DNA from 3 places in the Azospira restricta genome. Region 2 is predicted to be linked to each of the others. Evidence: predicted binding sites of a transcription regulator. Region 2 holds the regulator's gene; each other region holds the start of a gene.

Region 1 (10,347 bases), 770 kb from region 2:
GAAGATCGATTATTTCCATCCGGATCTGCAGGCCTGCCTGGAACCGACCTACGGGGTCATCGTGTACCAGGAACAGGTGATGCAGATCTCGCAGATCATCGGCGGCTACACGCTGGGCGGCGCCGACATGCTGCGCCGGGCGATGGGCAAGAAGAAGCCCGAGGAGATGGCCAAGCACCGCGAGACCATCGCCGAGGGCGCGAGGAAGAAGGGCTACGATCCGGCGCTGGCCGAGCAGCTGTTCGACCTGATGACCAAGTTCGCGGAGTACGGCTTCAACAAGTCGCACACCGCCGCCTACGCCGTCGTCACCTACCACACCGCGTGGCTGAAGGCGCACCATTGCGCGGCCTTCATGGCGGCGACGATGTCCTCGGACATGGACAACACCGACACGGTGAAGATCTTCTACGAAGACACCGTGAAGAACGGCATCACCGTCCTCGGCCCGGACGTCAACGAATCCGACTACCGCTTCGTTCCGGTCGACGCCAGGACCATCCGCTACGGCCTCGGCGCGGTCAAGGGCACCGGCCAGCAGGCGGTCGACTGCATCCTCGAGGCGCGCAGGAGCGGCGGGCCGTTCGTCGACCTCTTCGATTTCTGCAAGCGCGTCGACAAGCGGCTGGTGAACCGGCGCACGATCGAGGCGCTGATCCGTGCCGGCGCCTTCGACGCGATCGACGCCAGGGACGGCGGTGAGGCGCACCGTGCGCGGCTGCTGGCCTCGGTCGGCATCGCCATGGAATGGGCCGAGCAGGCCGAGCGCAACGCGATGCAGGCCGGCCTCTTCGACATCGGGGCAGCGGCCGAGGAACACGCGCCGCAGTACGTCGAGGTGGCGCGCTGGAACGAGAAGCAGCGGCTGATGGAAGAGAAGATCGCGCTCGGCTTCTTCTTCTCCGGCCACCCGTTCAACGCGGTGAAGACCGAGGTCCGCCGTTTCGTGCGGCGCACGCTGGACAAGCTCGAGCCGTCGCGCGACCTGCAGCTGATGGCCGGGCTGGTGACGGCGACGCGCACCAAGCTCACCACGCGTGGCAAGATGGCCTTCGTCACGCTCGACGACGGGACTGCGCCGCAGGAGGTCGCCGTCTACAACGAGGTGCTAGACGCCGAGCGCGGCAAGATCCGCGAGGACGAGGTGCTGGTCGTCGAGGGCAAGGTGTCGAAGGACGATTTCGCCGGCGAGGGCAAGGTGCGCGTCACCGCCGAGCGCATCATGACGCTGGCCGACGCCCGCGGCCGCTTCGCGCGCGAGCTGCGCCTGTCGCTCAACGGCCAGGTCAGCAACGATCGCGCCGCCGCGCAGCGGCTGAAGACGCTGCTCGCCGCCTACACGCCGGGCGTCTGTCCGGTGCGGCTCGCCTACCGCAACGGCGAGGCGCAGTGCGAACTGGCGCTCGGCGACGGCGCCCGCGTCCGCCTCGAGGACGAACTGCTCAACGCGCTCGGCGAATGGCTGAGCGCGGAAGCGGTCGAAATCCGTTACCAATAACCCCTTTCGGAGACCGCCGATGCGCCGTTCGCTGATCCTCCTGCTCTGTTCGCTCCTGCTCGCCGCGTGCAGCAAGGTGAACATGGACAACTACAACCGCCTGAAAACCGGCCAGAGCTACGACGAGATCGTCGCCATCCTCGGCCAGCCGAGCCGCTGCGACGAGGTGATCGGCGTCCGCCAGTGCGTCTGGGGCGACGAGCAGCGCAACATCCGGGTCGGCTTCGTCGGCAACACCGCGCTGTCGATGGCGGCGAACAACCTGAAGTGAGCGCCGGAGGTGTCGTGCAAGTGCGCCTGATCGACCGGGACCTGCTCGACGCGGTCGCCGCCGACGCCGCGGCGCGGCCGCGCCGGCGCGCCAACCACAACTTCCACCCGGCCGACGATTTTCCGGCGCACCGGCTGCTCAACGCGATCGAGCCGGATTCCTACCTGCCGCCGCACCGCCACGTCGATCCGCTGAAGGACGAGACCATCCTCGTCCTGCGCGGCGAGCTGGGCGTGATCCGCTTCGACGACGCCGGTGCGGTCGCCGAGACCTGGCGGCTGGCTGCCGGCGGCGACCGGCTCGGCATCGACATCGCGCACGGCACCTGGCACACGGTCGTCGCGCTGGCGCCGGGGACGATCATCTTCGAGGCCAAGTCCGGCCCCTACCGGCCGCTCGCCTCGGCCGAGAAGGCGCCGTGGGCGCCGGCCGAGGGCGAACCCGCGGCCGTCGGCTACTGGCGGCAGCTGCAGGCGCTGTTTCCCGCTGCCTGAGCGATGTGCATTGCACATCGCGAAGAAATCCCCTTCGGCGGCGGCTGACCCCGGCCTTCCCTTCCTCCCCTGTCGCGCATGAAAAAAGGGCCGGGCCTTGCGGCCCGACCCTTGTGCTTGCCGCCGGCAACCCCCCGGCGCCGGCGCGGCACCCGATCGCCCCGGCAGCTTGCCGGGGCTGCGCGTACTGCGCTTAGAAGCGCCAGCCGAGGCCGACGCCGATCAGCAGCGGGTCGACCTTGACGCGGGAAACCTTGCCCAGGCCTTCCGCTTCGAGGTCGCTGCGCACGTAGGCCTTCTTCACGTCGAGGTTGAGGAACAGGTTCTTCGTCAGCTTGTAGTCGAAACCGACCTGCACCGCCGGGCCGAAGTAGTCGTTGTCGAGCTTCAGCTTGGCGACGCCGGGAACGCTCAGCTTGACAGCCGAGTAGTCGGAGTAGGTGATGCCGGCGCCGACGTACGGGCGGAAGTCGCCGTCCGGGTTGAAGTGCCACTGCGCGGTCAGCGTCGGCGGCAGCAGGTAGAAGCTGCCCGCCTTGAAGGCGCCGAGGGCGCTGCCCGTGACCTTGACGTCGTGCTTCTGCGGCACGGTCAGGATCAGTTCGGCGGCGATGTTCTTGGTGAAGAAGTAGCTGATGTCGAGCTCGGGAATGGTCTTGTTCTCGACGTGGATCGCGTTCGACGGCACGGCGAGCAGCGGAATCGCCGACGACTTGTTGGCGGTGTCGACGTGCACGGCGCGCACGCGGACGAGCCAGTTGCCTTCCGCGCTTTGCTGCGCGGCGGCGGGCAGGGCGGCGGCAAGCGCCGCCGAGAGGGCGAGAAGCTTCAGGCTGGAATGCATGGTGATCTCCCTGATCGGTTGGTTAATAAGTAATTTTGATTGCTAGGGAGGGTATAGCCCTACGCTCCGTAAGGTTTTGATCTAAGTCAACGGATTTTGATGTGCGGCAACATTTTTTGATTTTTGAGAGGTGGCGATCTATCACAACGTGTTGATCGGGAAAGGGTGTTGCAGATGTTGTGCTGCACCATCCGTCGCCGGAAGGTCGGCGCGCGGCGGGGAAACGGGAAGGGAAGCGGGGCCGGCCGCGCTCAGGCGAGCTGGCGGGTGAGCAGCGCGTCGAGGTCCTTGCCCGGCATCGGGCGGCCGAGCAGGTAGCCCTGCACGTCGTCGCAGCCGGCGTGCAGCAGCGCCGTGCGCTCGGCCTCGGTCTCGACCCCCTCGGCCAGCGTGTTGAGCCCGAGACGGCGGCCCATGCCGATCACCGCGCTGACGATCACTGCGGCGTCCGGCTTGCGGTCGATGTCGCGGACGAAGGACTGGTCGATCTTCAGCCGGTCGACGTTGAAACGCTTCAGGTAGGCGAGGTTGGAATAGCCGGTACCGAAGTCGTCGATCGCCAGCTTGATGCCGAGTTCCTTCAGCGCCGCCAGCATGTCGAGCACCGGCAGGTCGTCGCCCATCATCAGCGACTCGGTGATCTCCAGCTCCAGCGCGTGCGCCGGCAGCCCGCTGCGCGCCAGTACGTCGCGCACGCGGGCGACCATGTCGTCGCGGCGCAGCTGCACCGGCGAGACGTTCACCGCCACTGTCAGGTCGTGTCCCTGGCGCCGCCAGCGCGCCGCGGTGCGGCAGGCCTCCTCGAGGATCCAGGCGCCGAGCGGGATGATCAGGCCGTTGTCCTCGGCGACCGGGATGAAGCGCGCCGGCGAGATCAGTCCGCCGCCGTTGCGCCAGCGCACCAGCGCCTCGACCCCGGTCAGCCGCCCGTCGGCGAGCGACCATTGCGGCTGGAAGAAGAGCTCGAATTCGCCGAGGCGCAGCGCGTCGCGCAGCTTGCCGTCGAGCTCCAGGCGCTCGACCGCGCGCGCGTTCAGCTCGGCGGTGAAGAATCGGTAGCTGCCGCGCTCGCTCTCCTTGGCGTGGTACATCGCGAGGTCGGCCGCCTTCAGCAGCGCCGAGGTGGTGTGGCCGTCCTCGGGGAAGAGCGCGATGCCGATGCTGAACGAGGTGTGCACCAGCTGCTCGCCGACGTCGATCGGGTGCGCGAGCGCCTCCATGATCTTCTTCGCCGCGTGCGCGGCGTCGGTGGTCGTCTTCAGCTCGGGCAGCAGCACGATGAACTCGTCGCCGCCCTGGCGGCAGACGACGTCGGATTCGCGCAGGCAGCCGCGCAGCCGGTTGGCGACCTCGCGCAGCAGGCGGTCGCCGACCGCGTGGCCGAGCGAGTCGTTGACCGTCTTGAAGCGGTCGAGGTCGAGGAACAGCACGCCGACCTTGTTCTCGTTGCGGCGCGCGCGGCCGATTTCCTGCTCCAGCCGCTCGCGCAGCAGCGAGCGGTTGGGCAGCCCGGTCAGCGGGTCGTGGTGCGCCAGGTATTCGATGCGCGCCTGCGCCGCCTTGCGCTCGGTGATGTCGGAGAAGATCGCGACGTAGTGCGTGATCTCGCCGGCCGGGCTGCGCACCGCCGAGATGTTGAGCCACTCCGGGTAGATCTCGCCCGACTTGCGCCGGTTCCAGACCTCGCCCTGCCAGCCGCCGGTCGCCGCCATCTGCTGCCACATCGCCGCGTAGAAGGCGCGGTCGTGGCGGCCCGACTGCAGCAGGCGCGGGTTCTTGCCGAGCACCTCGGCCGGTGCGTAGCCGGTGACTTCACTGAAGGCGCGGTTCACCGAGACGAAGTTGCCGCGCGCGTCGGTCACCGCGATCGCCTCGCCGCTCTCGGCGAAGACCCGGGCCGACAGCCGCAGCTGCGACAGCGCCTGCTCCTGCAGGATGAGGTGGCCGATGTCGGCGGCGACGGTCTGCAGCACCTCGCTCTCGCCTTCCTCCCAGCGCCGCGGCTGGTGCGTGTCGCAGAACGCGATCAGCCCCCACAGCGCGCCGTCGAGGCGGATCGGCAGCGCGATCACCGAGGCGATGTTGCGCACGGCCAGCCACTCCCGTTCGCTATCGCCGGCTTCGTCGAAGGTGGTGGTGAACGGCCGGCCGGCGGTCAGCGCCGCGTGCCAGCGCGGCAGCGTGCGCTGCCAGTCGATGTTCAGCGTTTCCTGGCGGCCGAGAAAGGACTCGATGCCGTCGGCGCACCATTCATGGCGCAGGCTGGCGAGCGACGGGCCGCCGTCGCCGCCGGCATGCACCTCGATGAGGTTGCCGCGGTCGGCGCCGATCGCCGTGCCGACCAGGCGCAGCGTCTCCGGGATCGGGTTGTCGTCGCGCCGCGTCAGCAGCAGGCTGCCGGCGGCGGCGACCGCCTGCAGCAGCCGCTCGCGCCGGCGCAGCGCATTCTCGGTGTGCTTGCGCAGCGACAGGTCGGCGAGCCCGATGACCAGCCCGGCGCCGCCGATCTGCCGGTCGAAGATGTCGGCGGTGGACACCAGCACCGGTACGCCGCGGCCGTCGGCGCTGCGCCACAGGCCCTCGTTCTCCTCGCTGCCTTCGCCGTGCACCAGCAGCTGCTCGATGCGTTCGCCGTCCGGGTTGGCGCCGTGCAGCTCGCGCGCGCTCAGGTTGCTGCGCCGGATGCGCTGGTCGGGGCCGACGATCAGCAGTGCCAGCGGCGCCGTGTCGAAAACGCGGTCGACGAAGTCGCGCGAAACGCCGACTTCCTGCAGCCGGTCGAGCAACGTGTTGATGCCGGTGCCGAGCGCGGCGATCTCGTCGTCGTGCCTGCCCTGGTAGCGCTCGGCGACGTCCAGCGGCGCGTGCTTGGCGCGCATGACGAAGTCGAACAGCGCGCGCGTCGGGCCGACCAGCCGCGACGACAGGAAGACGAAGAACGCGCCCATCGCCAGCAGTGCGACGGCGATCGACGCCAGCTGCTGCTGCCGCGCCTGGGCGATGCGCCGCTGCGTCGCCGCGACGACCTCGTCGATGTCGCTGGCGAGGATGCCGACGAAGCGGCTCAGCTCGTCGGTCAGCGCTGCCGTCGAGAAGCGCAGGTTGGCGAGGTCGGCCTCGGTCGCCCGCCCGCTGCGCGGGCTGTCGGCGAGCAGCGACAGCGCCGAACTGGTGACGTGGCGGAAGCTGTTGCCGATGCGCCCGTGGTGCGCCAGCGTCTGCGCGTAGTTCGGGCCGTCGGCCGGCAGCGCGCGCAGCTGCATGCCGAGCGCCTCGTGCGCGTCGAAGAACGCGGCCGCCTGCGCGCCGGCCTCGTAGAGCAAGGCCTCGTCGCGCTCGAAGCTCGCCTGGTACACCATGCGCATCATGTCGACGACGATCTGGCGCAGCTTCTCGGCACGCTGTTCGGCGAGCAGGTTGGGGATCAGGCTCTTCTCGAGGAACTGCTGGTCGGCGCGCAGGTTGTGCAGGTTGAGCAGCGCGCCGACGGCGATGAACAGGCACAGCGCCGAGAAGAACGCCCACAGGCGGGTGCGCAGCGACTGCGCGCGGGAGCGGGCGGTGGCGCTCATGGCGCGGCCGCCGGTGCGAAGCCGTGGCGGACGAACAGGTCGTCGCCGAGCGGTCCGCCGAGCGCGCCTTCGAGCAGCGCCTGCGTCCGCGTCGGCGCCGTACTGCGCCGCTTCACCAGCAGCAGCGGGCGGCACAGCGGGTAATGGCTGCCGACGCAGAACTGCGCGCTCGGCGTGAAGCCGCCGAGGCGCACCGCCTTGATGCCGAGGCCGCGCTGCCGCGCGCGTTCGTAGGCGCCGGCCGAGACGTAGCCGATCGCCTGCGGGTCGGCGGTGACGTAGAGCACCACCGCCAGGTTGGAGTTGAGTTCGACGATGCCGGCGCTGACCGCGCGGCCGACGCCGAAGGCGGAGTCGAGCACCGTGCGCGTGCCGTTGCCGGGGCCGCGCGTGACCGGCACGATGGCGCCGCCGTTGCCGGCGCCGATCTGGTTCCAGTCGGTCACCTCGCGCGCGAAGATCGCCCGCACCGTCGCCGCGTCGATCTTGTCCAGCGGGTTGCGCTCGTGGACGACCAGCAGCAGGCTGTCATGGCCGACGACGCGGCCGTCGAGCAGGCGCGACTCGGCTTCGCTGAGCGGCCGCGCGACCAGCGCCGCGTCGACCCGGCCGGCGGTCAGCTGCTCCAGCGCGACTTCGCTGCCGGCGATGCCGAGCGCCAGCCGGCCGCCCTGGCGGTGCACCGTCTCGACGACCTCGGCGGCGAGCGACGCCAGCGTCGGCGAGGCGGCCAGGCGCAGCCCGCCGCGCTCCTCCGCCGGCGCGGTGGCGGTCGCCGCCGTCAGCGCCGACAGGAGGAGCAGGGCGAGCCAGCGGAGGGGGCGAAGCGCCATGGCATATGCGGAGAAAATGTTTCCGCATTGTGTAATTGCGCCAATCGGTGGGCTTTGATTTCGGTCAATCCGGTTCCCCGGATGGCAAATCCGGCGCGCAAAAAAGCCGCCCGCAGGCGGCTTGTCCGGAGCGCCGGGGACCGATCAGAGCGCCTCGGCGTTCTCCGCCAGGTAGCGGGCGACGCCGTCGGGGGAGGCGGTCATCCCCTTCTTGCCCTTCTGCCAGCCGGCCGGGCAGACCTCGCCGTGCTCCTCGGTGAACTGCAGCGCGTCGACCATGCGCAGCATCTCGTCGACGTTGCGGCCGAGCGGCAGGTCGTTGACCACCTGGTGGCGGACGACGCCATTCCGGTCGATCAGGAAGGAGCCGCGGAAGGCGACGCCGGCCGCGGCGAACTCGACGTCGTAGGCGCGGCAGATCTCGTGCTTGATGTCGGCGACCAGCGGGTAGCGGACCTGGCCGATGCCGCCCTTGTCGACCGGGGTGTTCTTCCAGGCGAGGTGGGTGAATTCGGAGTCGATCGAGACGCCGATGACTTCGACGCCGCGCTTCTTGAACTCGTCGAGGCGATGGTCGAAGGCGATCAGCTCGGACGGGCAGACGAAGGTGAAGTCGAGCGGGTAGAAGAACATCGCCACGTACTTGCCCTGATAGTCCGACAGCTTCAGGGGCTTCATCTCGTTGTTGCCGAAGACCGCGGTAGCGGTGAAATCGGGGGCTTGTTTTCCGACCAGGACGGCCATTCTTTTCTCCTTGATTGGGGTTGTTGCGGGGGCGCCAGCATACTGCGAATTCCCGTCGCCGGGAAAGCGCCGGCTATGCCGTGGGCAACTGTACGAAATCGGTCAGCGCCGGGTCGGCGGCAGTCGCCTCCGTCTCGACGGCGCTGACCCGCGCCGCCGGCGGACCGCGGTGTGCCCAGGCGACGAGCGCCGCAACCGCCGCCGCCTCGCCCTGCGCCAGCGCCTCGACGCTGCCGTCGCGGCGGTTGCGCACCCAGCCGACGAGCCCCAGCGCCTGCGCCTCGGCGCACAGCGACCAGCGGAAGCCGACGCCCTGGACGACGCCATAGACGCGCAGCCGGCGCGTTTCGCGGGCGGGGGCGGGGGGCGGCTGCGTGCTCATATCGGGGGTTCCTTCGCCGGGGGGCCGGGTGCTGGCATAATCGTCGGACATCAAAAGGATAACCGCAAGGAGGAGACACGGCATGCGAGGGCTCGGGTAGCGTCGGTGCTGAAAACCCTGTTACTGCTGCCCCTGTCCGGTGCCCTGCTGGTCGCCCTGCTGCCGGCGCGCCGCCCGGCGCTGATCCGCGGCGTCGCCCTGGCCGCCGCCCTGTTCACCCTGGCCTGTGCGCTGTGGGTCGCCGCCGGCTTCGACAGCGGCAACGCCGGCCAGCAGTTCTTCGAGACGCGGCCGTGGAACCCGCGCGTCGGCTCCAGCTTCGCCCTGGGCGTCGACGGCATCTCGCTGCCGATGCTGCTGCTGGCGACGCTGCTCTGCGTCGTCGCCGTCCTCGCCTCGGGGGCGCTCAGGAAGGGCGCCCGCCTCTACTTCTCGCTGCTGCTGGTGCTCGAATCGGCGATGCTCGGCGTCTTCCTGGCGCGCGACTGGTCGCTGTTCTACGTCTTCTGGGAACTGACGCTGATCCCGCTGTTCTTCCTGATCGACCGCATGGGCGGCGCCCAGCGCCACCGCGCGGCGCTCAACTTCGTGCTGTATACGCTGGGCGGCTCGGTGTTCATGCTGGTCGCGCTGCTGCTGCTCTACGACGCCGCGCCCGGCCACAGCTTCGCGATGGCCGACATGGCCGAGGGCGGGCGCAGCCTGCCGCCGGCGACGCAGCTGTTGATCTTCGCCGGCCTGTTCATCGGCTTCGGCGTCAAGATGCCGGTCTTCCCGCTGCACGGCTGGCTGCCGCTGGCGCACGTCGAGGCGCCGAGCCCGGTCTCCATCCTGCTCTCCGGCGTGCTGCTGAAGATGGGCAGCTACGGGCTGATCCGCGCCGCCGGGACGCTGCCGGCGGCGGTGCTGGCGCTGCAGGACGCGCTCGCCGCGCTGGCGCTGGTCTCGCTCATCTACGGCAGCGTGCTCGCCTGGCGGCAGAGCGACCTGAAGCGGCTGGTCGCCTACTCGTCGGTCGCGCACATGGGCGTCGTGCTGCTCGGCATCGCCGCGCTCAACGTCACCGGGCTGGCCGGCGCCGTCTACCAGATGACCGCGCACGGCCTTGCCGCGGCGCTGCTGTTCCTGCTCGTCGGCATCCTCTACCAGCGCACGCAGACGCGCCAGCTCGACGAGATCGGCGCGCTGCCGGCGCAGGCGCCGCGGCTGGCGGCGCTGCTCGCCTTCGCCTTCCTCGCCGGCGCCGGGCTGCCGGCCGGCGCCGGCTTCGTCGCCGAACTGCACGTGCTGATCGGCGCCTTCGGCCGCTGGCAGGGCTGGGTCGCGCTGCTGTCGCTGGCCGTGCTGATCAGCGCCGCCTACGCGCTGCGCGTCGTCGGCCGCCTGTGCCTGGGCGGCCGCCCGCACGCGGCGACGCTCGCCGACCTCGGTCCCGGCGAAGGGCTGGCCGCCGGCACGCTGGCCGCGGGCATCCTTGTCGCCGGCCTGTGGCCGGCGCCGCTGCTGGCCGTTTCGGCGGCCTCGCTGCGCGAGCTCGCGCGCCTGTTCGGCGGCTGACATGGCACGGACTGCGCCCAGCCTGCCGCCGCCGCTCCCGGGAGGTGCGCGATGAGCGGCAGCGGGCACGCGCTGCGCGAGCGCCTCGCCGGCTGGATCGAGCACCTCGAGCACGTGCTGCCGGCGCAGGCGCCGATCCGCAACTTCGTGCA
Region 2 (10,347 bases):
TGTGCGACCAGCACCTCGCCTACGAGACCGATACGCTGGTGCCGCAGCTGCGCGCCGAGATGCCGGGAGCCGGCGAATGAAGCACCCGAAGAGCGACCGGGTGATCGACGCGCGCGGGCTGGAGCCGCCGGAACCCTTCGTGCTGACGATGGACGCGCTCGACCGCCTGCCGAAGGGCGAGAAGCTGCTGCTGCTGCTCTACCGCGAGCCGTTCCCGCTGTACAAGGCGCTGGCCAACAACGGCTTCGCGCACGCGGCCGAACACCTCCCCGACGGCACCGTCGAGATCCTGATCTGGCACGCCGACGCGTGAAGGCGTAGCGCCGTGCAGGCCCTCCTGTCGTTCGAGCAGGCGCCGCCGATGGCCGCGCCTTTCCGCTTCTTCCTCACCGCGCCGCTGTTCGCGCTGCTCGCCGGCGCCGTGCTGCTGGTCGGCGGCGGCGACGCCTTCGCCTCGCGCTGGTCGCCGGGCGCACTGGCGCTGACGCACTTGATCGCGGTCGGCTTCGTGCTGCAGGTGATGCTCGGCGCGCTGATCCAGATCCTGCCGGTGGTCGCCGGCGCCAACCTGGCCGGGCCGCTGTGGGTGGCGCGGCTGGTGCATGCGCTGCTGGTGCCCGGCGCGCTGTGCCTGGTCGCCGGCTTCCTCGGCCTGTTCCCGGGCTTTGCGCCGGCCGCCGTGCTGCTCGTCGCCGGCGTCGGCCTGTTCGTCGTCGCCGCGGCGCGCGCGCTGCTCGGCGTGCCGTCGACCAGCCATACGATCGGCGGCCTGAAGGTCGCGCTGGCCTCGCTCGCCGTCGTCGTCGGCCTCGGCGTCGCGCTCGCCGGCGGGCTGGAGGCGCGCTGGTCGCTGCCGCTGGTCGATACCACCCACGTCCATGCCGGCTGGGGGCTCGGCGCCTGGGGGGTCGGCCTGCTCTCGGCAGTGGCCTACGTCGTCGTGCCGATGTTCCAGCTGACGCCGCTCTATCCGCGCTGGTTCAGCCGCGCCTTCGGCGGCGTGCTGTTCGCGGCGGCGACGCTGCTGGCGGCGGCGACGCTGTCCGGCCGCGCCGTCGCCGGCGAGCTGCTGCAGGCGCTGCTGGTCTGGCTGGCGGCGGCCTTCTGCGCGATGACGCTGTGGCTGCAGGCGCGCAGCAAGCGGGCGCGCCCCGACGCGACGCAGCGCCTGTGGCGCGGCGGCCTGCTCTGCGGGCTCGCGGCCTGCCTGCTGTGGGCGCTGGCGGCGCTGGTGCCGGCCATCGGCGAACGCGACGAATGGCCGCTGCTGTTCGGCGTGCTGGTGCTCGCCGGCGGCTACATGTCGGTGGTCGTCGGCATGCTCTACAAGATCGTCCCCTTCCTGGTCTGGCTGCATCTGCAGAATCGCGGCCGCGGCAAGGTGACGGCGCCGAACATGAAGGCGGTGCTCGCCGAGCCGCCGATGCAGCGGCAGATGCGCGTGCATTTCGCCGCCTGCGCGCTGCTCGCCGCCGCCGTGCTCTGGCCGGCGTGGCTGGCGCGGCCGGCCGGGCTGGCGCTGGCGCTGTCGGCGGCGCTGCTCGCCGCCAACCTGTTCGCCGCGCTCGGCGTCTACCGCCGCCATGCGGCGCTGGTCGACCGCCGGCTGGCGGAACTCGCGGGAGGCCGGGCATGAACCTGCGCCACGTCTTCTTCGCCGCGCCGCACCGCGTGATGTTCTTCGCCGGCGGGCTGCAGGCGCTGTTCGGCATGGCCTTCTGGGCGAGCGACCTCGGTGCCCGCTACGCCGGCCTCTACGCGCCGCTGCCGTGGCCGGCGCCGGCGACCTGGCTGCACGCGGCGCTGATGCTGTACGGACTGTTCACCTTCTTCATCTTCGGCTTCCTGATGACGGCGCTGCCGAAGTGGGTGGCGCAGGGGCCGCTCGAGCAGCGGCAGTACGTGCCGGCCTTCGTCGTCCTCGCCGCCGGCTGGGGGCTGTTCTACGCCGGCCTTGCCGCGGCGCCGCTGCTGCCGCTCGGCATGCTGGTCGCCGCCGCCGGCTGGGGGCTCGGCTGGCGCGCGCTGTTCGCCAGCGTGCACAGCTCGATCAGCGAGCACAAGACGCATGCCTGGGTGGTGCTGGCCGCGCTCGCCGGCGGCGGCGGCGGCCTCGTGCTGTTCGCTGCCGGCATCGCATTCACGCAGCCGGCGCTGGTCGCGGCGGCGATCGAGATCGGCCTCTGGCTGTTCCTGGTGCCGGTCTTCTTCACCGTTACCTACCGCATGCTGCCGTTCTTCTCCGGCAGCGTCATCCGCGGCTACGACGAATACCGCGGCCGCACGCCGTACTGGATCGTACTCGGCTGCTGCGCGCTGCACGCGGCACTGGCGGTCGGCGAGCTGCGCGCCTGGCTGTGGCTGCCGGACCTCGCCGGCGGCACCACCGCACTCTGGCTGTCGTGGCGCTGGCAGCTGCGCAAGGCCTTCGTCTCGCACCTGCTGGCAATGCACCACTTGGCCGGCGTCTGGCTCGGCGTCGCCTTCCTGCTCTTCGCCGCGCAGAGTCTGGCGGCGTTCGCCGGCAGCGGCTGGGGCGGTAGGGCGCCGCTGCACGCGCTGACCGTCGGCTATTTCGCGTCGATCCTGGTCGGCATGGCGACGCGGGTGACGCTCGGCCATTCCGGCCGGCTGATCTCGTCGGACGTCTGGGCCTGGCGGCTGTTCTGGCTGTTCCAGGGGGTGGCGCTGCTGCGCATCGGCGGCGAATGGGCGACGGAACTCGGCGCCTTCAATCCGGTCTGGCTCAGTGCGCTCGGCTGGCTGGGCGTGTTCGGCATGTGGGGCCGCGTGCACCTGCCGATGTTCCTCAAACCCCGCCCCGACGGGCGAGCAGGCTAGGTCGATGAGCTATCTGATCCTCAAGCACATCCACGTCACCGCGGTGGCGCTTTCCGGCACCGGCTTCCTGCTGCGCGGCCTGCTCATGCTGCGCGCGTCGCCGCTCCTGCAGACGCGGCTGGCGAAGGTGCTGCCGCACGTGATCGACACCATCCTGCTCGGCAGCGCGCTGGCGATGGTGATAATCAGCGCGCAGTACCCGTTCGTGTTGTCCTGGCTGACCGCCAAGGTCATCGGCCTGCTCGCCTACATCGGCTTCGGCATGATGGCGCTGAAGCGCGGGCGTACCAAGGCGCAGCGCGCAGCCTGGTTCGTCGCCGCGCTGGCGGCCTTCGCCTACATCGTGTCGGTGGCGCTGACGCGCGACCCGCGCGGCGTGCTGGCGCTGCTCGCCGGCTAGGGCGGCGCGGGGCAGGGTGGTCGGCGGTTCAGCCGCGGCCCTGCTGGTGGTTCATCAACTGCTTGAGACCGGGGATGTTGAGGATGCGCACGTGCTTCTGCTGCACGGCGATCAGGCCTTCCTCCTGGAAGCGGGAGAAGGCGCGGCTGACGGTCTCCAGCTTCAGGCCGAGGTAGCTGCCGATCTCCTCGCGCGTCATGCGCAGGTAGAACTCGGCCGGCGAGTAGCCGCGCGCGGTGAAGCGCTGCGACAGGTTGAGCAGGAAGGCGGCCAGCCGTTCCTCGGCGCGCATCGTGCCGAGCAGCATCATCACGCCGTGGTCGCGGACGATCTCGCGGCTCATCACCTTGTGGAAATGGTGCTGCAGCGTGTGGATCTCGCGCGACAGGCCTTCGAGGTGCGAGAACGGGATCGCGCACACTTCGCTGTCTTCCAGCGCGACCGCGTTGCAGGAATGGATTTCGGTGCTGATGCCGTCGAGGCCGAGCAGCTCGCCGGTCATCTGGAAGCCGGTGACCTGTTCGCGGCCGTCCTCGAGCAGCACGTCGGTCTTGAAGAAGCCGCTGCGCACCGCGAAGATCGAGTCGAACGGCTCGCCGGCGCGGTACAGGTGCTCGCCGCGCTTCAGCCGGCGGCGGTTGGAAACGAGTTCGTCGAGCTTTTCCACCTCGTCGTGGGAGAGCCCCATTGGCAGGCAGAGTTCGTGCAGGTTACAGTTGGAGCACGCCGTCTTCACTTCGACCAGCGAAATCGGGGTTGCGATCTTTCTGTTAGGCATTTCCGCTCCGGCGTTTGAGGGGTCTAAAGCCCCTTTGATCCATGTCAACGTGCGCGTTTACGGGGCACACGATAATCCGTAGCACACCAACCGCTCAACACCAATGAACTTCGCCGCACCCAACCTCGTCTTCGACCCGCAGATTCTCCGCCGCTTCGACATCAACGGTCCCCGCTACACGTCGTACCCGACCGCGGACCGCTTCGTCGAGGCCTTCGATGCGGAGGCCTACAAGCTCTGGCTGGGAAAGCGCAACATCGGCGGCATCAGCCGACCGCTGTCATTGTACTTCCATATCCCGTTCTGCAACACCATCTGCTACTACTGCGCCTGCAACAAGATCATCACCAAGGATCACGGGCGCTCGGCCAAGTACCTGAAATACCTGGCGAAAGAGCTGGACCTGCAGAGCCAGTACCTGGACGGCACGCACGACGTCATCCAGCTGCACTGGGGCGGCGGCACGCCGACCTTCCTCTCGCACGACGAGATGCGGCAGCTGATGGCCTCGACCCGCAAGCACTTCAACCTGCTCGACGGCGGCGAATACTCGATCGAGGTCGACCCGCGCAAGGTCGACGTCGCCACCGTGCAGCTCCTCGGCGAGCTCGGCTTCAACCGCATGAGCCTCGGCGTGCAGGACTTCGACGAGCGCGTGCAGCAGGCGGTCAACCGCATCCAGACCGAAGAGGAAACCGAGACCGTGATCCGCGCCGCGCGCGGCAACGGCTTCAAGTCGGTGTCGATCGACCTGATCTACGGCCTGCCGTTCCAGACGGTGATGGGCTTCAACCGTACGCTCGAGCGCGTGCTGGCGATGGACCCCGACCGCCTGTCGATCTACAACTACGCGCACCTGCCGAGCCTGTTCAAGCCGCAGCGCCGGATCGCCGACGCCGACCTGCCGTCGCCCGACACCAAGATGCAGATCCTGTCGCTGGCGATCCGCAAGCTGACGGAGGCCGGCTACGTCTACATCGGCATGGACCACTTCGCCAAGCCCGAGGACGAGCTCGCCGTCGCCCAGCGCCAGGGCCGGCTGCACCGCAACTTCCAGGGCTACTCGACCTACGCCGACTGCGACCTGCTGGCCTTCGGCATCTCGGCGATCGGCAAGGTCGGGCCGACCTACGAGCAGAACGTGAAGACGCTCGACGAGTACTACGACCGCCTCGACGCCGGTATCCTGCCCGTCTATCGCGGCATCGAGCTGTCGGCCGACGACATCCTCCGTCGCGCGATCATCCAGGCGCTGATGTGCCACTTCGAGCTGTCGCTCGAATCGATCGAGATCGCCCACCTGATCGACTTCCGCAAGTACTTCGCCGCGGAGCTCGAGGACCTCAAGGAGATGCAGGCGGCCGGGCTGGTCAACATCGACGACAAGTGGATCACCGTGCTGCCGCCGGGACGCATGCTGGTGCGCGCGATCTCGATGGTCTTCGACCGTTACCTGCGCGCCGACCGGCAGCGCACGCGCTATTCGAAAGTCATTTGAGGGGCGGGGGGCTGGGGACCAGGGGCTAGAGTAAAATACGCAGGTTTATTGCTAGCCTCTAGCCCCTGGTCCCCAGCTCCTCTTAATGCCCGATTCCGGTTATCTCGCGCTGTTCCTCGTCGGCCTGCTCGGCGGCACGCACTGCGTCGGCATGTGCGGCGGCATCGTCGGCGCGCTGTCGCTGGGTGGCCCGTCGCGGCTGTCGCTGCACCTCGCCTACAACCTCGGCCGCATCCTCTCATACGGCTTCGCCGGCGCGCTGGTTGGCGCCGTCGGCGGCGCGCTGGCGCTGTCCGGCCAGCTGCCCGTGCGCCTTGCGCTGCATGCTGCGGCCAGCCTGATGCTGATCGCGCTCGGCCTCTACCTGATCGGCGTCACGCGCGCGCTGGCCTTCACCGAACGCCTCGGCCAGCGGCTGTGGCGGCGCATCCAGCCGCTGACGCGGCGCTTCCTGCCGGCCGACACCCCGGCGCGCGCCTTCCCGCTCGGCCTGCTGTGGGGCTGGCTGCCCTGCGGCCTGGTCTATAGCGCGCTGGCGACCGCGCTCACCGCCGGCTCGCCGGCGCGGGGGGCGCTCTTGATGCTGGCCTTCGGCGCCGGCACGCTGCCCAACCTGCTGCTCGCCGGGCTGCTGCTCGCGCGGCTGCGCGCCTTCGTGCAGCAGCCGTGGCTGCGCGGCGTCGCCGGCGCGACGGTCGCCGGCTTCGGCGTCTGGGGGCTGTTCGGCGTCTGGCGGCTGGCGGCCGCATGAGCGCCTCCGTGCCCCGCGACCTCTCCCGCCAGTTCGACCTGCCGATCGGCGGCATGACCTGCGCCGCCTGCGCGACGCGCATCGAGAAGGTGCTCAACCGGCTGCCCGGTGTCGACGCCAGCGTGAACCTCGCCGCCGAGCAGGCGCGCGTGCGCCTCGCCGACGCGGCGACGACGCCGGCGGCAGTGGTCGCCGCGATCGAGAAGGCCGGCTTCAGCGTGCCGCCGCAGACCGTCGAGCTGGCGATCGGCGGCATGACCTGCGCCGCCTGCGCGGCGCGCATCGAGAAGGTGCTGCGCCGGCTGGACGGCGTCGAGGCCAGCGTCAACCTCGCCGCCGAGCGTGCGCGCGTGCGCTACGTGCCCGGCCGCGCGATGCCGGCCGACCTGATCGCCGCGATCGGGAAGGCCGGCTTCGGCGCCCGCGTCGCCGACGACCGTTCGCGCGAGGAGGAACAGGCGCGCCGCGCCGCGGCCTGGCGCGCCGAGCTCGCCCGCTTCTGGATCGCCGCGGCGCTGACGCTGCCGCTGCTGGCGCAGATGCTGTGGATGTTCGGCGCCGACGGCGGGCATGGCGCCGAGCCGCTGCCGCGCTGGCTGCAGCTCGCGCTGGCGACGCCGGTGCAGTTGTGGATCGGCCGCCGCTTCTACGAGGGCGGCTGGAAGGCGCTGCGCGGCGGCGGCTGGAGCGGCGCCAACATGGACGTGCTGGTCGCGCTCGGCACGACGATGGCCTGGGGCTTCTCGGCGGTGGTGACGGTGCTCGGCCTCGACCATCGCCACGTCTATTTCGAGGCCTCGGCGGCGGTGATCACGCTGGTGCTGATGGGCAAGCTGCTCGAGGCACGCGCCAAGGCCGGCACCACCGCGGCGATCGAGGCGCTGATCCGGCTGCGTCCGCGCAGCGCGCGCATCGAGCGCGACGGGCAGCTGCTCGAGGTCGCCGCCGATGCGCTGCTGCCCGGCGACGTCTTCATCGTCCGCCCGGGCGAGAGCGTGCCGGTCGACGGCGAGGTGCTCGCCGGCGCCTCGAGCGTCAACGAGGCGATGCTGACCGGCGAGAGCATGCCGGTGGCGAAGGCCGCCGGCGACCGCGTCTTCGCCGCGACGCGGAACGAACTCGGCCAGCTGCGCTGCCGCGCCACCGGCGTCGGCGAGCATACGCTGCTGGCCGGCATCATCCGCCTGGTGGCCGAGGCGCAGGGCTCGAAGGCGCCGGTGCAGAAGCTCGCCGACCGCATTTCGGCGGTCTTCGTGCCGGCGGTCTGTTTCGTCGCGCTCGTCACCTTCGCCGGCTGGTGGCTCGCCGGCGATCCTGCCGAGGCGCTGACCAGTGCCGTCGCCGTGCTGGTCATCGCCTGCCCGTGCGCGCTCGGGCTGGCGACGCCGACGGCGATCATGGTCGGCACCGGCCGCGGTGCCGCGGCCGGCATCCTGGTAAAGAACGCCGAGGCGCTGGAGCGCGCCGAGCGCGTCGGCGTCGTCGCCGTCGACAAGACCGGCACGCTGACGCGCGGCGAGCCCGAGGTGACCGACGTGGTCGCCGTCGGCATCGCCGCCGGCGAGGCGCTGCGGCTCGCCGCCGCGCTCGAGCAGGGCTCCGAGCACCCGCTGGCGCGCGCCGTGCTGGCACGCGCCGCGGCGGCCGGCGTCGCCGTGCCCGCGGTCGCCGATTTCCGGGCGATCCCCGGCCAGGGCGTGACGGGCGTTGTCGACGGTCGCGCGCTTTCCCTCGGCGCCGCCGACTGGGCGGCGGCGGGCGCTGCCGGCGACGACGTGCGCCGGCTGCAGGACGAGGGCAAGACCGTCGTCGCGCTCGCCGAAGGCGGCCGCCTGCTGGCGCTCTTGGCGATCGCCGACCCGCTGCGGCCGGGAGCGGTCGCAGCGGTGGCGGAGCTGCAGGCGATGGGGTTGGCGGTGGTGATGCTCACCGGCGACAACGCGGCGACCGCCGCCGCGGTGGCGCGCGCCGCCGGCATCGCCGACTTCCGCGCCGGCATCCTGCCCGGCGACAAGGCCGCCGCGGTGAACGCGCTGAAGGGCAGCGGGCGCGCGGTGGCGATGGTCGGCGACGGCATCAACGACGCGCCGGCACTGGCCGCCGCCGACATCGGCTTCGCCCTCGGCGCCGGCTCCGACGCGGCGATCGAGGCCGCCGACCTGACGCTGATCGGCAGCGACCTGAAGGGCGTCGCCGACGCCATCCGCCTGTCGCGGGCGACGCTCGGCAAGATCCGGCAGAACCTGTTCTTCGCCTTCCTCTACAACGTCATCGGCATCCCGCTCGCCGCCCTCGGCCTGCTCAACCCGGTCGTCGCCGGCGCGGCGATGGCGCTGAGTTCGGTCTCGGTCGTCTCCAACTCGCTGCTGCTGCGGCGCTGGCGGCCGCGGGCGCACGGGAGGAAGGCGTAGATGAACACACCCGGTCAGGCGCAGGACGTGACGCCGGCGGCGGACGACGGCGCGCTGCTGCGCGAGATCCTCGATTGCGCCGAGCCGATCGTCTATCGCGCCGATCTCGCCGGCGACGCCTACGACTACGTCAGCGCCAGCGGCGAGCGCGCGCTCGGCGCGCCGCTCGCCGAGCTGCGCCGGCGCGGCCTGGCGGTGCTCCGCGAGCGCATGCCGGCCGCCGACTACGCGCGCGTCAGCGCGCATTTCCAGGCGCTCGCCGCGGCGGCGCCGGGGCGGCAGACGCGGACGCGGGTCGACTACCGGCTGCAGCTGCCCGACGGCCGGCTCGCCTGGTTCAGCGATGCGTGCACGGTCACCGCCGACGCCGACGGGCGGGCGACCGCGGTCTTCGGCATCGCCACCGACGTCAGCGAGCACAAGCGCACCGAGGCCTCGCTGCAGGAAAGCGCGCACCTGCTCGCCGACTTCTTCGCGCAGTCGCTCGACGGCTGCTTCGTGCTGCGCTTCGCCGCGCCGCTGCCGGCGCAGGGCGCCGCCGCCTGGCTCGACGGCCTGCGCTTTTCGCGCGTCAGCGATACCTTCGCCGCGCAGTGCGGGACGACCGCGGCGGCGCTCGCCGGCGCCGGCCCGGACGCGCTGCCGGTGCGCGACGCCGCGGCCTGGCGGCAGGCGCTGGCCGACTGCCTGGCGGCGAAGCACCGCGTCGCCGTCCTCGAGTTTGCGCCGCGCGCCGAGGCGCCGGCGTGGGTCGAGATGCAGCTGCTCGCCGACCTCGACGGCGACGGCCGCGCACTCGGCGTCTTCGGCATGCAGCGCGACATCTCGCAGCGCGTCGCGCAGGAGCGGGCGCTGCGCGAGAGCGAGGCCAAGTACAGCGGCATCATGCGCGCGGCGCAGGTCGGCATCTTCATGCTGCAGGACGCGCGCTTCGTCTACGTGAATCCGCGGCTGGCCAACTACTTCGGCTACAGCGAGGAGGAGCTGCTGGCGATGGGGCCGCTCGACGTCGTCGCGCCCGAGCAGCACGACTGGCTGCGCGAGCAGATGCGCCGGCGCGCCGCCGGCGAGCCCGGCTTCCCCTACGAGCTGACCGGCGTGCGCAAGGACGGCAGCCGCTTCCCGATGGCGATCATGGGCGTGCCGGCGACCTTCAGCGGCGAGCCGGCCTCGGTCGGCACCGTCTTCGACCTGACCGCGCAGCGCCTGGTCGAGGACCAGATCGTCGAGTCGCGCAACCGCTACCGTGCGCTGTTCGAGTCGGCGCAGGACGCGATCATCGTCATCGACGGCGCGGCCGGCACCATCGTCGAGGCCAACGTCGCCGCCGAAATCCTGTTCCGCCGCCCGCGCGAGCAGCTGCTGCGGCTGCCGTCGGCGGACATCTTCCCGCCCGACCGGCGCGCCCGCCACGAGGTCGAGCTGCGCCGGCACATCACCGCCGGCGGCGAGGCGCCGGAGGAGATGCGCATCCGCAACGCCGACGGCGAGGACGTGCCGGTCGAGGTCAGCACCAGCGTCGTCGAGAACGGCGGCCGCAAGCAGCTGCAGGCGATCTTCCGCGACATCTCGGCGCGGCGCCGCGCCGAGGAGGGGCTGCGCCTGGCGCAGCGGGTGTTCGACGTCGGCGAGGAGGTGATCCTGATCACCGATGCCGAGCGCCGCATC
Region 3 (10,347 bases), 660 kb from region 2:
CCGGCGATGATCGCCTTCAGGCCGCGGCCGGCGGCCTCGGCGGCGTACGAGAAGAGCAGGTCCGGCGTGCGGTGCGCGGAGACGACGCGCGCCTCGAAGGGCACGCCGAATTCCTTGAGCATCACCGCGGCCGCCTGCATCGTCGGCCAGTCGGAGTCGGAGCCCATGACGACGCCGACGACGGGATTCGCACTGGTAGTCACTTCGCGCTCCTTTCCGCCGCTTCCAGCGTGTTGGCGAGCAGCATGGTGATGGTCATCGGGCCGACGCCGCCGGGCACCGGCGTGATCGCGCCGGCCACTTCCTTGACGCCGTCGAAGTCGACGTCGCCACAGAGCTTGCCGTCGGGCAGGCGGTTGATGCCGACGTCGATGACCACGGCGCCCGGCTTGACCATGTCGGCGGTGACGAACTTCGGCCGGCCGACGGCGGCGACCAGCACGTCGGCGCGCTTCGTGTGGAAGGCGAGGTCCTTCGTCTGCGAATGGCAGATCGTGACGGTGGCGCCGGCCTGCAGCAGCAGCATCGCCATCGGCTTGCCGACGATGTTCGAGCGGCCGATGACGACGGCTTCGGCGCCCTTCAGCTTGACGCCGGCTTCCTCGAAGAACTTGGTGACACCGTACGGCGTGCACGGGATGAAGCGCGGCTGGCCCTGCATCAGCGCGCCGACGTTCTCGGCGTGGAAGCCGTCGACGTCCTTCTCCGGCGCGATCGCTTCGAGCACGAGGTCGCTGTCGAAATGCTTCGGCAGCGGCAGCTGCACGAGGATGCCGTGGATCTTCGCGTCGGCATTCAGTTCGGCGATCTTCCGGAGCACCACGTCCTGCGCGACGTCGGCCGGGTAGACGATCTTCTCGGAATGGAAGCTCGCCTTCTCGCAGGCGGCGACCTTGTTGCGCACGTAGACGGCCGAGGCCGGGTCCTCGCCGACGAGGATCACGGCCAGCCCGGGGCGCGTGCCCTTCGCGGCGAGCGCCTCGGCGCGGGTCTTGAAGTCGGCGCGCAGCTTTTGCGCCAGCGCGTTGCCATCGAGGATCGTTGCGGTCATCTCTGTTCCAGCAAAAGAAAAGGGGAAAGGCGAGAGCTGCCTCTCGCCTTTCCCTTTGATCGGACGGGCTATTTTACCGCAAATCGGGCCGCCCCAATCAGGCGGAAACGGCCTCGCGCACGTCCTGCGTCCGCTGCGCCTCGGCGGCAGCGGCGCGGCCGGCGGCGAAGGCCTGCCGGTTCATCTCGATCACCTTCTCGCCCTTGCGGGCGAAGCGCTGCAGCACGCAGCGCTCGAGCGCCTCGGCCGAGAACGGCAGGTGGTCGGCGATGGCGCCGAGCATCACGGTGTTGCCGAGGCGGATGTCGCCGAGACCGTTGGCGATCGCCGAGGCGTCGAACGCGAAGACCCGCGCGCCGCTTTTGCGCATCTCGCCGACCGGATCGGCCGGGTATTCGAAGAGGCCCAGCTCGACGACCGGCGGCGCCAGGTTGCCGGTGTTGATCAGCGCCAGCGCGTCGGGGCGCATCATGTGCCGCCAGCGCATGCCTTCCGCCGCCTCGAAGGCGAGCAGGATGTCGGCGCTGCCCGGCGCGATCTGCGGCGACAGCACTTTCGGGCCGAAGCGCAGGTGCGACGAAACGACGCCGCCTCGCTGCGCCATGCCGGCGACTTCGGTCTTCTTGACGTCGTGGCCGAGCGCGATCGCCGCTTCGGCGAGGATCTCGGTAGCGGTCATGACGCCCTGCCCGCCGACGCCGACGACGAGGATGTTGGTGATGTTGTCGCTCATGTTCAGTGCCTCTGCAGTGCCTTGATCTGGATGACCTTGTCGGCGTGGACGATGGCGTCCGGCGCGCAGGGCTGGACGCACAGGCCGCAGCCGGTGCACACCGAGCTCTCGATGCGTACGAAGGCGAGGTCGACGGTCTTGCCCGACGGCTTGACCACGCTGTCGCGCTTGGTGACATGGATCGCCGGGCAGCCGGTGTCGAGGCAGTTGCCGCAACCGGTGCACTTGTCGTCGATGACGGTGAAGGGCTTCAGCTTGTGGTAGTCCTGGATCAGCACGCAGGGCTGGTTGGTGATGATCACCGACGGCTCGGGAATCTTCGTCTCGTCGCGCAGTGTCTTGAACAGCGTCGGCAGCTCGTACGGATTGACGACATGCACGCGCTCGTCCTTGACGCCGAGCGCCTTGACCAGCTTGGCGAAGTCGACGCGCGGCGCTTCCTCGCCATGGATGTCGCGGCCGTTGCCCGGGTTGTCCTGGCCGCCGGTCATGCCGACCGCGCGGTTGTCGAGCAGCAGCACGGTGACGTTGCCCTTGTTGTAGACGATGTCGAGCAGGCCCTGCATGCCCATGTGCAGGAAGGTCGAGTCGCCGATCACGGCGACGATCTTCTTGTCCTTGTCGCTCTCGCCGCGGCCCTTGTCGAGGCCGAGCGCCATGCCCATCGAGGCGCCCATCGAGATGCAGGCGTCGAGCGCGTTCCACGGATGGCCGAAGCCGAGCGTGTAGCAGCCGATGTCGCCGGAGATGGTGATGTTCCTGAGCTGCGACAGCGTGTAATAGACGCCGAGGTGCGGGCAGGCGACGCACATCGTCGGCGGCCGCGGGAACACCGGCAGCGGCGCGACGGCGCGCGCCGGCTTCTGCTCCGGCTCGGCGACCGCCTCGCCGAGCAGGCGGCCGACGGCCGGCTTCAGCACCGGCGGCGACAGCTCGCCCGAGCGCGGCAGGAGGTCCTTGCCGGCGAGCCGGATGCCCTGCGCCTTCAGCTCGGTCTCGAGCAGCGGCTCGACTTCCTCGACGACGACGCAGTTATCCACGGTCGCGGCGAAGGCGCGGATCTTCTCGAACGGCGCCGGGTAGCTGAGGCCCAGCTTCAGCACCGGCGCCTCGGGGAAGGCTTCCTTGACGTGCATGTAGGCCGGGCCGGAGGTGACGAAGCCGACGCGCCGATCGCTGCCGGCCTCGACGAAGTTCAGCGCCGAGACCTCGGCCTCGGCGCGCAGCTCGGCCTCGCGCTGGAACATCAGCGGGATGCGCTTCTGCGCCGCCCCCGGCACCATCACCCAGCGCGCCGGATCCTTCTGGAAGCCGGCGCCGACGTGCGCCACGCGCTCGCCGACGGTGACCAGCGCCTTGACGTGGCAGATGCGCGTCGTCATGCGCAGGATGACGACGGTCTGGAAGCGCTCGGACAGCGCGTAGGCGAGCTTCGTATATTCGTAGGCCTCCTGCGAGTCGGCGGGCTCCAGCACCGGCACGTGCGCGAAGCGCCCCCAGAAGCGCGAATCCTGCTCGTTCTGCGACGACGACAGGCCGACGTCGTCGGCGACCGCGATCACCAGGCCGCCGGCGACGCCGGTCAGCGTCAGCGTCATCAGCGCGTCGGAGGCGACGTTGAGGCCGACGTGCTTCATCGCGCAGAACGCGCGCGAGCCGGCCATCGCGGCGCCGAAGGCGACTTCGAGCGAGGTCTTTTCGTTCACCGACCACTCGGAATAGAGATCCGGGTAGGTCGAGATCACTTCCAGCATCTCGGTCGCCGGCGTGCCCGGATAGGCCGCCGCCACCTTCACGCCGGACTCCCACACGGCGCGCGCCACCGCCTCGTTGCCGGACATCAGAAGCCGGCTCTGCGCCGGCGCGGGCATCACTGCCGCCATGGAATCTCCTCGCTCAAACAATATGGTTCAAAAATATCAAATGAAAATACAGATTCTGTATCACTTCGGCGTTGATGCAGATCAACTCCCACACGCCACGGAGGGGCATGCGGGTGGTTACGTACTTTCCGGGGGTTGACATCTTCTTTCCGTATTGCGAGACTGCGTTTCGCAATATGAGAACGCGTTGATGCGGTGCAAAACCAAGACAGGGGAGCGCCGTATTAAGCTTGGCCGGACGCGACGCTATCCTTCGCGCATGGCACCTGGGCGCCGCGGTCCATCAGACCGTCGGCACAAGAACACTTCGCACACTGGAGACACCCATGGCAGCTCAATCCGACAACCCCAAAGCGGTCGACCTCGACCCGCAGGAAACCCAGGAATGGCGCGACGCACTGGCCGGCGTCGTTGACAAGGAAGGCGCCGAGCGCGCCCACTTCCTGATCGAAGACCTGATCGAGCAGGCGCGCGAGCAGGGCATCGACATCCCCTACAGCGCCAACACCGAATACATCAACACCATCCCCGCCGACCAGCAGCCGAAGTACCCCGGCAACCCCGACCTCGAACTGAAGATCCACAACTACATCCGCTGGAACGCGATGGCGATGGTCGTGCGCGCCAACAAGCACACCAACGTCGGCGGCCACATCGCCTCGTTCGCCTCGGCCGCCGCCCTCTACGACGTCGGCTTCTCGCACTTCTGGCACGCGCCGTCCGACAACCACGGCGGCGACCTGATCTTCTTCCAGGGGCACGCGGTGCCGGGCGTCTATGCGCGCGCCTTCATGCTCGGCCGGCTGACGCCGGAGCAGATGGAGAACTTCCGCCAGGAAGTCGACGGCAAGGGCATCTCGTCCTACCCGCACCCGTGGCTGATGCCGGACTTCTGGCAGTTCCCGACGGTGTCGATGGGCCTCGGCCCGATCCAGGCGATCTACCACGCCCGCTTCATGAAGTACCTCGCCAGCCGCGGCCTGATCGACGCCGCCAAGACCGAGCAGCGCAAGGTCTGGGCCTTCCTCGGCGACGGCGAGACCGACGAGGTCGAGTCGCTCGGCGCGATCGGCATGGCCGGCCGCGAGCAGCTCGACAACCTGATCTTCGTCATCAACTGCAACCTGCAGCGCCTCGACGGCCCGGTGCGCGGCAACGGCAAGATCATCCAGGAACTGGAAGCCGAATTCCGCGGCGCCGGCTGGAACGTCGTCAAGCTGATCTGGGGCACCCACTGGGACGCGCTGTTCGCGCGCGACAAGAAGGGCATCCTGAAGAAGCGCATGATGGAATGCGTCGACGGCGAGTACCAGACCTTCAAGGCGAAGAACGGCGCCTACGTGCGCGAGCACTTCTTCAACACGCCGGAACTGAAGGAACTGGTCGCCGACTGGACCGACGACGAGATCTGGAATCTCAACCGCGGCGGCCACGACCTGTTCAAGATCTTCTCGGCCTACGACCGCGCGATCAAGCACAAGGGCCAGCCGACGCTGATCCTGGCGAAGACGATCAAGGGCTTCGGCATGGGCGACGCCGGCGAGGCGATGAACATCAGCCACCAGGCGAAGAAGATGGATCTCGACCAGATCCGCCGCTTCCGCGACCGCTTCGCGCTGCCGGTGCCGGACGACAAGCTCGGCGAGCTGCCCTTCCTGACCTTCGACGAGGGCTCGCCGGAACAGACCTACCTGCGCGAGCACCGCCTGGCGCTCGGCGGCTTCCTGCCGCAGCGCCGGCGCAAGGCGGCGCCGCTGGTGGTGCCGCCGCTGACGACCTTCGACGCGCTGCTGAAGGCCTCGGGCACCGGCCGCGAGCTGTCGACGACGATGGCCATCGTGCGCATCATGAACATGCTGCTCAAGGACAAGCAGGTCGGCCAGCACATCGTGCCGATCGTCCCCGACGAGTCGCGCACCTTCGGCATGGAAGGCATGTTCCGCGCGGTCGGCATCTGGAACCAGGAAGGCCAGAAGTACGTTCCGGAAGACCATGACCAGCTGATGTTCTACAAGGAGTCGAAGACCGGCCAGGTGCTGCAGGAAGGCATCAACGAGGCCGGCGCGATGAGCGACTGGATCGCCGCCGCCACCGCCTACTCGGTGCACAACGTGCAGATGATCCCGTTCTACATCTGCTACTCGATGTTCGGCCTGCAGCGCACGATGGACCTCGCCTGGGCCGCCGGCGACCAGCGCTGCCGCGGCTTCCTGGTCGGCGGCACCGCCGGCCGCACGACGCTGAACGGCGAAGGCCTGCAGCACGAGGACGGCCACAGCCTGATCCTGTCCAACCTGATCCCGAACTGCGTCAGCTACGACCCGACCTTCCAGTACGAGGTCGCGGTGATCGTCCAGGACGGCCTGCGCCGCATGTACCAGGAGCAGGAGGACATCTTCTACTACCTGACCGTGATGAACGAGAACTACGAGCATCCGGAAATGCCGGCCGGCGTCGAGCAGGACATCTTGAAGGGCATGTACCTGTTCAAGAAGGGCGCCGTCGCCTCCGGCAAGAAGGCCGCGCCGCGCGTACAGCTGCTCGGCTCGGGCACCATCTTCCGCGAGGTCATCGCCGCCGCCGAGCTGCTCAAGCAGGACTGGGGCGTCGACGCCGACCTGTGGGGCTGCCCGTCGTTCAACGAACTGGCGCGCAACGGCAACGACGTGCAGCGCTGGAACCTGCTCAACCCGGCCGAGAAGCCGAAGCTGTCGCACGTCGAGAACTGCCTCAACGACACGCGCGGCCCGGTCGTCGCCGCGACCGACTACATCCGCCTGTTCGCCGACCAGATCCGCCCGTTCGTCAATCGCCGCTACGTCACGCTCGGCACCGACGGCTTCGGCCGCTCCGACACGCGCGAGAAGCTGCGCCACTTCTTCGAGGTGGACCGCCGCTGGATCACGCTGGCCGCGCTGAAGGCGCTCGCCGACGACGGCGAGATCGACCGCAGCAAGGTCGCCGAGGCGATCCTGAAGTACGGGATCGATACCAACAAGCCGAACCCGATGTCCGTCTAAGGAGGAGCCGACATGAGCAATATCGTGGAAGTGAAGGTTCCGGACATCGGCGACTTTTCCGACGTGCCGGTCATCGACGTCTTCGTCAAGCCGGGCGACACGGTCAAGGTCGACGACGCGCTGGTCACGCTCGAATCGGACAAGGCGACGATGGACGTGCCCTCGTCCGTCGCCGGCACCGTCAAGGAAGTGAAGGTCAAGCTCGGCGACCGCGTCTCCGAAGGCGCCGTCGTCATCACCGTCGAGACCGGCGCTGCGGCCGCGGCCCCGGCCCCCGCTGCGGCGGCTCCGGCGCCCGCCCCCGCTGCCGCCCCTGCCCCGGCCGCGGCCGCGCCCGCGGCGGCGCCTGCCGCGGCCGGCGGCGCCATCGAAGTGAAGGTGCCGGACATCGGCGACTTCAGCGAGGTGCCGGTGATCGACGTCTTCGTCAAGGTCGGCGACACGGTCAAGGTCGACGACGCGCTGGTCACGCTCGAATCGGACAAGGCGACGATGGACGTGCCCTCGTCCGTCGCCGGCGTCGTCAAGGAAGTGAAGGTCAAGCTCGGCGACAAGGTCTCCGAGGGCTCGGTGATCGTGATCGTCGAGAGCGCCGGCGGCGCCGTCGCCGCGGCGCCCGTATCTGCCACCACTCCGGCTGCCGCGCCGGCGCCCGCTGCCGCACCGACGGCGGCGCCCGCCCCCACCGCGACGACCGCCCCGGCGGCGGCCCCGGCTGCCGTCGCGCCGACGCTGCCGCTCGGCAGCAAGGCGCACGCCAGCCCGTCGGTGCGCGCCTTCGCCCGCGAGCTCGGCGTCGACCTCGCCAAGGTGCCGGCCACCGGCCCGAAGGGACGCATCCTCAAGGAGGACGTCAGCAAGTTCGTCAAGGGCGTGATGACGGCACCGGCCGCTGCCGCCGGCGGCGGCGCCAGCCTCGGCGGCGGCCTCGACCTGCTGCCGTGGCCGAAGGTCGACTTCGCCAAGTTCGGCGAAATCGAAGTCAAGCCGCTGTCGCGGATCAAGAAGATCTCCGGCCAGAACCTCGCCCGCAACTGGGTGATGATCCCGGCGGTGACCTTCCACGAGGACGCCGACATCACCGACCTGGAAGCCTTCCGCGTGCAGCTGAACAAGGAGAACGAGAAGGGCGGCGGCGCCAAGCTGACGATGCTCGCCTTCCTCGTGAAAGCCTGCGTCAAGGCGCTGCAGAAGTTCCCCGAGTTCAACAGCTCGCTCGACGGCGACAACCTGGTGATGAAGAAGTACTTCAACATCGGCTTCGCCGCCGACACGCCGAACGGCCTGGTCGTGCCGGTGATCAAGAACGCCGACAGGAAGTCGGTGTTCGAGATCGCCCAGGAATCCGGCGATCTGGCCAAGCAGGCGCGCGACGGCAAGCTGAAGCCCGCCGACATGAGCGGCGCCTGCTTCACGATCTCCAGCCTCGGCGGCATCGGCGGCACCTACTTCGCACCGATCGTCAACGCGCCGGAAGTCGCCATCCTCGGCGTCAACAAGTCGGCGATGAAGCCGGTGTGGGACGGCAAGCAGTTCGTGCCGCGGCTGATCCTGCCGCTGTCGCTGACCGCCGACCACCGCGTCATCGACGGCGCGCTGGCCACCCGCTTCAACGTCTATGTCGCGCAGCTGCTGGCGGACTTCCGCCGCGTCGCGCTGTAAGCGAAGGAGAGCGACATGAGTCTCGTTGAAGTGAAGGTTCCGGACATCGGCGACTTCACCGACGTCCCGGTCATCGACCTGTTCGTCAAGGTCGGCGACACGATCAAGGTGGACGACGCAATCGTCACGCTGGAGTCGGACAAGGCGACGATGGACGTGCCGTCGACCGTCGCCGGCACCGTCAAGGAAGTGCTGGTCAAGCTCGGCGACCGCGTCAAGGAAGGCGTCGCGCTGATCAAGGTCGAGGCCAGTGCAGGAGCCGCTGTGGCGGCGCCGGCTCCGGCCGCGGCAGCGCCGGCCGCTGCTCCCGCTGCGGCACCAGCCGCCCCGGTGACTGCTCCGGCCGCCGCCAGCCACGGCGGCACGGCCGACATCGAGTGCGACATGCTCGTCCTCGGCGCCGGCCCCGGCGGCTACTCGGCGGCGTTCCGCGCCGCCGACCTCGGCCTGAAGACGGTCATCGTCGAGCGCTACGCGACCCTCGGCGGCGTCTGCCTGAACGTCGGCTGCATCCCGTCGAAGGCGCTCTTGCACGTCGCCGCGGTGATGGACGAGGCCGAGCACATGGCCGACCTCGGCATCGCCTTCCAGAAGCCGCAGGTCGACATCGACAAGCTGCGCGCACATAAGGAGAAGGTCGTCGGCAAGCTGACCGGCGGCCTCGCCGGCATGGCCAAGGGGCGCAAGGTCGACATCGTGCGCGGCTACGGCAGCTTCCTCGACCCCAACCACATCGAGGTCGAGCTGACCGAAGGCAAGGCGCAGGACAAGACCGGCGGCAAGAAGACGATCCGCTTCAAGAACTGCATCATCGCCGCCGGCTCGGCCGCGGTGCACCTGCCCTTCATCCCGCGCGACCCGCGCATCGTCGACTCCACCGGCGCGCTCGAACTGCGCACCGTGAACGGCGAACTGCCGAAGAAGATGCTGGTCATCGGCGGCGGCATCATCGGCCTGGAAATGGCGACCGTCTACTCGACGCTCGGCACCCGCGTCGACGTCGTCGAGATGATGGACGTGCTGATGGCCGGCCCCGACCGCGACGCGGTCAAGGTCTGGGAGAAGCAGAACCTGCACCGCTTCGACAAGGTCATGCTGAAGACCAAGACGGTCGCCGTGGACGCCAAGGACGACGGCCTCTACGTCAAGTTCGAGGGCGAGGGCGCACCGGCCGAAGCGGTGAAGTACGACATGATCCTGCAGTCCGCCGGGCGCACCCCGAACGGCAGGAAGATCGGTGCCGAGAAGGCCGGCGTCATCGTCAACGAGCGCGGCTTCATCCCGGTCGATGCGCAGATGCGCACCAACGTGCCGCACATCTTCGCCATCGGCGACATCGTCGGCCAGCCGATGCTGGCGCACAAGGCGGTACATGAAGCGCACGTCGCCGCCGAAGTCGCCGCCGGCCACAAGGTCGCCTTCGACGCCACCGTGATCCCGGGCGTCGCCTACACTCACCCGGAAGTGGCGTGGGTCGGCTACACCGAGGACCAGGCGAAGAAGGAAGGGCGCAAGGTCGACACCGCCAAGTTCCCGTGGGCCGCCTCCGGCCGCGCCATCGCCAACGGCGCCGACTACGGCTTCACCAAGCTGATCTTCGACGCCGAAACGCACCGCGTCATCGGCGGCGCCATCGTCGGCCCCTCGGCCGGCGACATGATCGGCGAAGTGTGTCTCGCCATCGAGATGGGCGCCGACGCCGTCGACATCGGCAAGACCATCCACCCGCACCCGACGCTGGGCGAAACGGTGGGGATGGCGGCGGAAGTGGCGCACGGCAGCTGCACCGACGTGCCGCCGGCGAAGAAGAAGTAAGCGGCGGCAACGCCATCACGAAAAAGGGCGACGGAATCTCCGTCGCCCTTTTTATTTGCGCGTGACGGCAAGACCCGCGGTACGTCCTCTCGACAGCAACCCGCCGCATTTGTATCCTGCCATCATTCATTCGCATGGCATTGGCGCCGATCGCGGCAGGGTGGACGGCAGATTTGCCGCCTT

What was found. The regulator FNR, encoded in region 2, switches genes on or off when oxygen is low (the NO sensors DNR and NnrR bind a similar motif). The targets are predictions, from matches to a motif close to TTGANCTAGNTCAA.
Region 1: the regulator FNR is predicted to act here: its motif matches at 3,184-3,197, upstream of IWH25_RS00485 (OmpW/AlkL family protein).
Region 3: the regulator FNR is predicted to act here: its motif matches at 3,739-3,752, upstream of IWH25_RS00020 (thiamine pyrophosphate-dependent enzyme).

What each region holds. Positions count from the first base shown of each region.
Region 1 covers NZ_CP064781.1:110,148-120,494, reverse strand. The annotation lists gene dnaE (DNA polymerase III subunit alpha) at 1-1,498, shown strand, start outside; gene IWH25_RS00495 (hypothetical protein) at 1,518-1,769, shown strand; gene IWH25_RS00490 (WbuC family cupin fold metalloprotein) at 1,766-2,263, shown strand; gene IWH25_RS00485 (OmpW/AlkL family protein) at 2,457-3,107, opposite strand; gene IWH25_RS00480 (EAL domain-containing protein) at 3,359-6,679, opposite strand; gene IWH25_RS00475 (substrate-binding domain-containing protein) at 6,676-7,512, opposite strand; gene IWH25_RS00470 (peroxiredoxin) at 7,657-8,256, opposite strand; gene IWH25_RS00465 (acylphosphatase) at 8,330-8,638, opposite strand; gene IWH25_RS00460 (complex I subunit 4 family protein) at 8,744-10,195, shown strand; gene IWH25_RS00455 (DUF2309 domain-containing protein) at 10,247-10,347, shown strand, end outside.
Region 2 covers NZ_CP064781.1:3,315,916-3,326,262, reverse strand. The annotation lists gene IWH25_RS15870 (hemerythrin domain-containing protein) at 1-80, shown strand, start outside; gene IWH25_RS15865 (DUF2249 domain-containing protein) at 77-313, shown strand; gene IWH25_RS15860 (hypothetical protein) at 326-1,636, shown strand; gene IWH25_RS15855 (NnrS family protein) at 1,633-2,841, shown strand; gene IWH25_RS15850 (SirB2 family protein) at 2,846-3,241, shown strand; gene fnr (fumarate/nitrate reduction transcriptional regulator Fnr) at 3,270-4,019, opposite strand; gene hemN (oxygen-independent coproporphyrinogen III oxidase) at 4,123-5,517, shown strand; gene IWH25_RS15835 (sulfite exporter TauE/SafE family protein) at 5,603-6,268, shown strand; gene IWH25_RS15830 (heavy metal translocating P-type ATPase) at 6,265-8,679, shown strand; gene IWH25_RS15825 (sensor domain-containing protein) at 8,680-10,347, shown strand, end outside.
Region 3 covers NZ_CP064781.1:158-10,504, forward strand. The annotation lists gene folD (bifunctional methylenetetrahydrofolate dehydrogenase/methenyltetrahydrofolate cyclohydrolase FolD) at 200-1,051, opposite strand; gene IWH25_RS00015 (indolepyruvate oxidoreductase subunit beta) at 1,149-1,784, opposite strand; gene IWH25_RS00020 (thiamine pyrophosphate-dependent enzyme) at 1,787-3,667, opposite strand; gene aceE (pyruvate dehydrogenase (acetyl-transferring), homodimeric type) at 3,994-6,687, shown strand; gene aceF (dihydrolipoyllysine-residue acetyltransferase) at 6,700-8,349, shown strand; gene lpdA (dihydrolipoyl dehydrogenase) at 8,365-10,164, shown strand.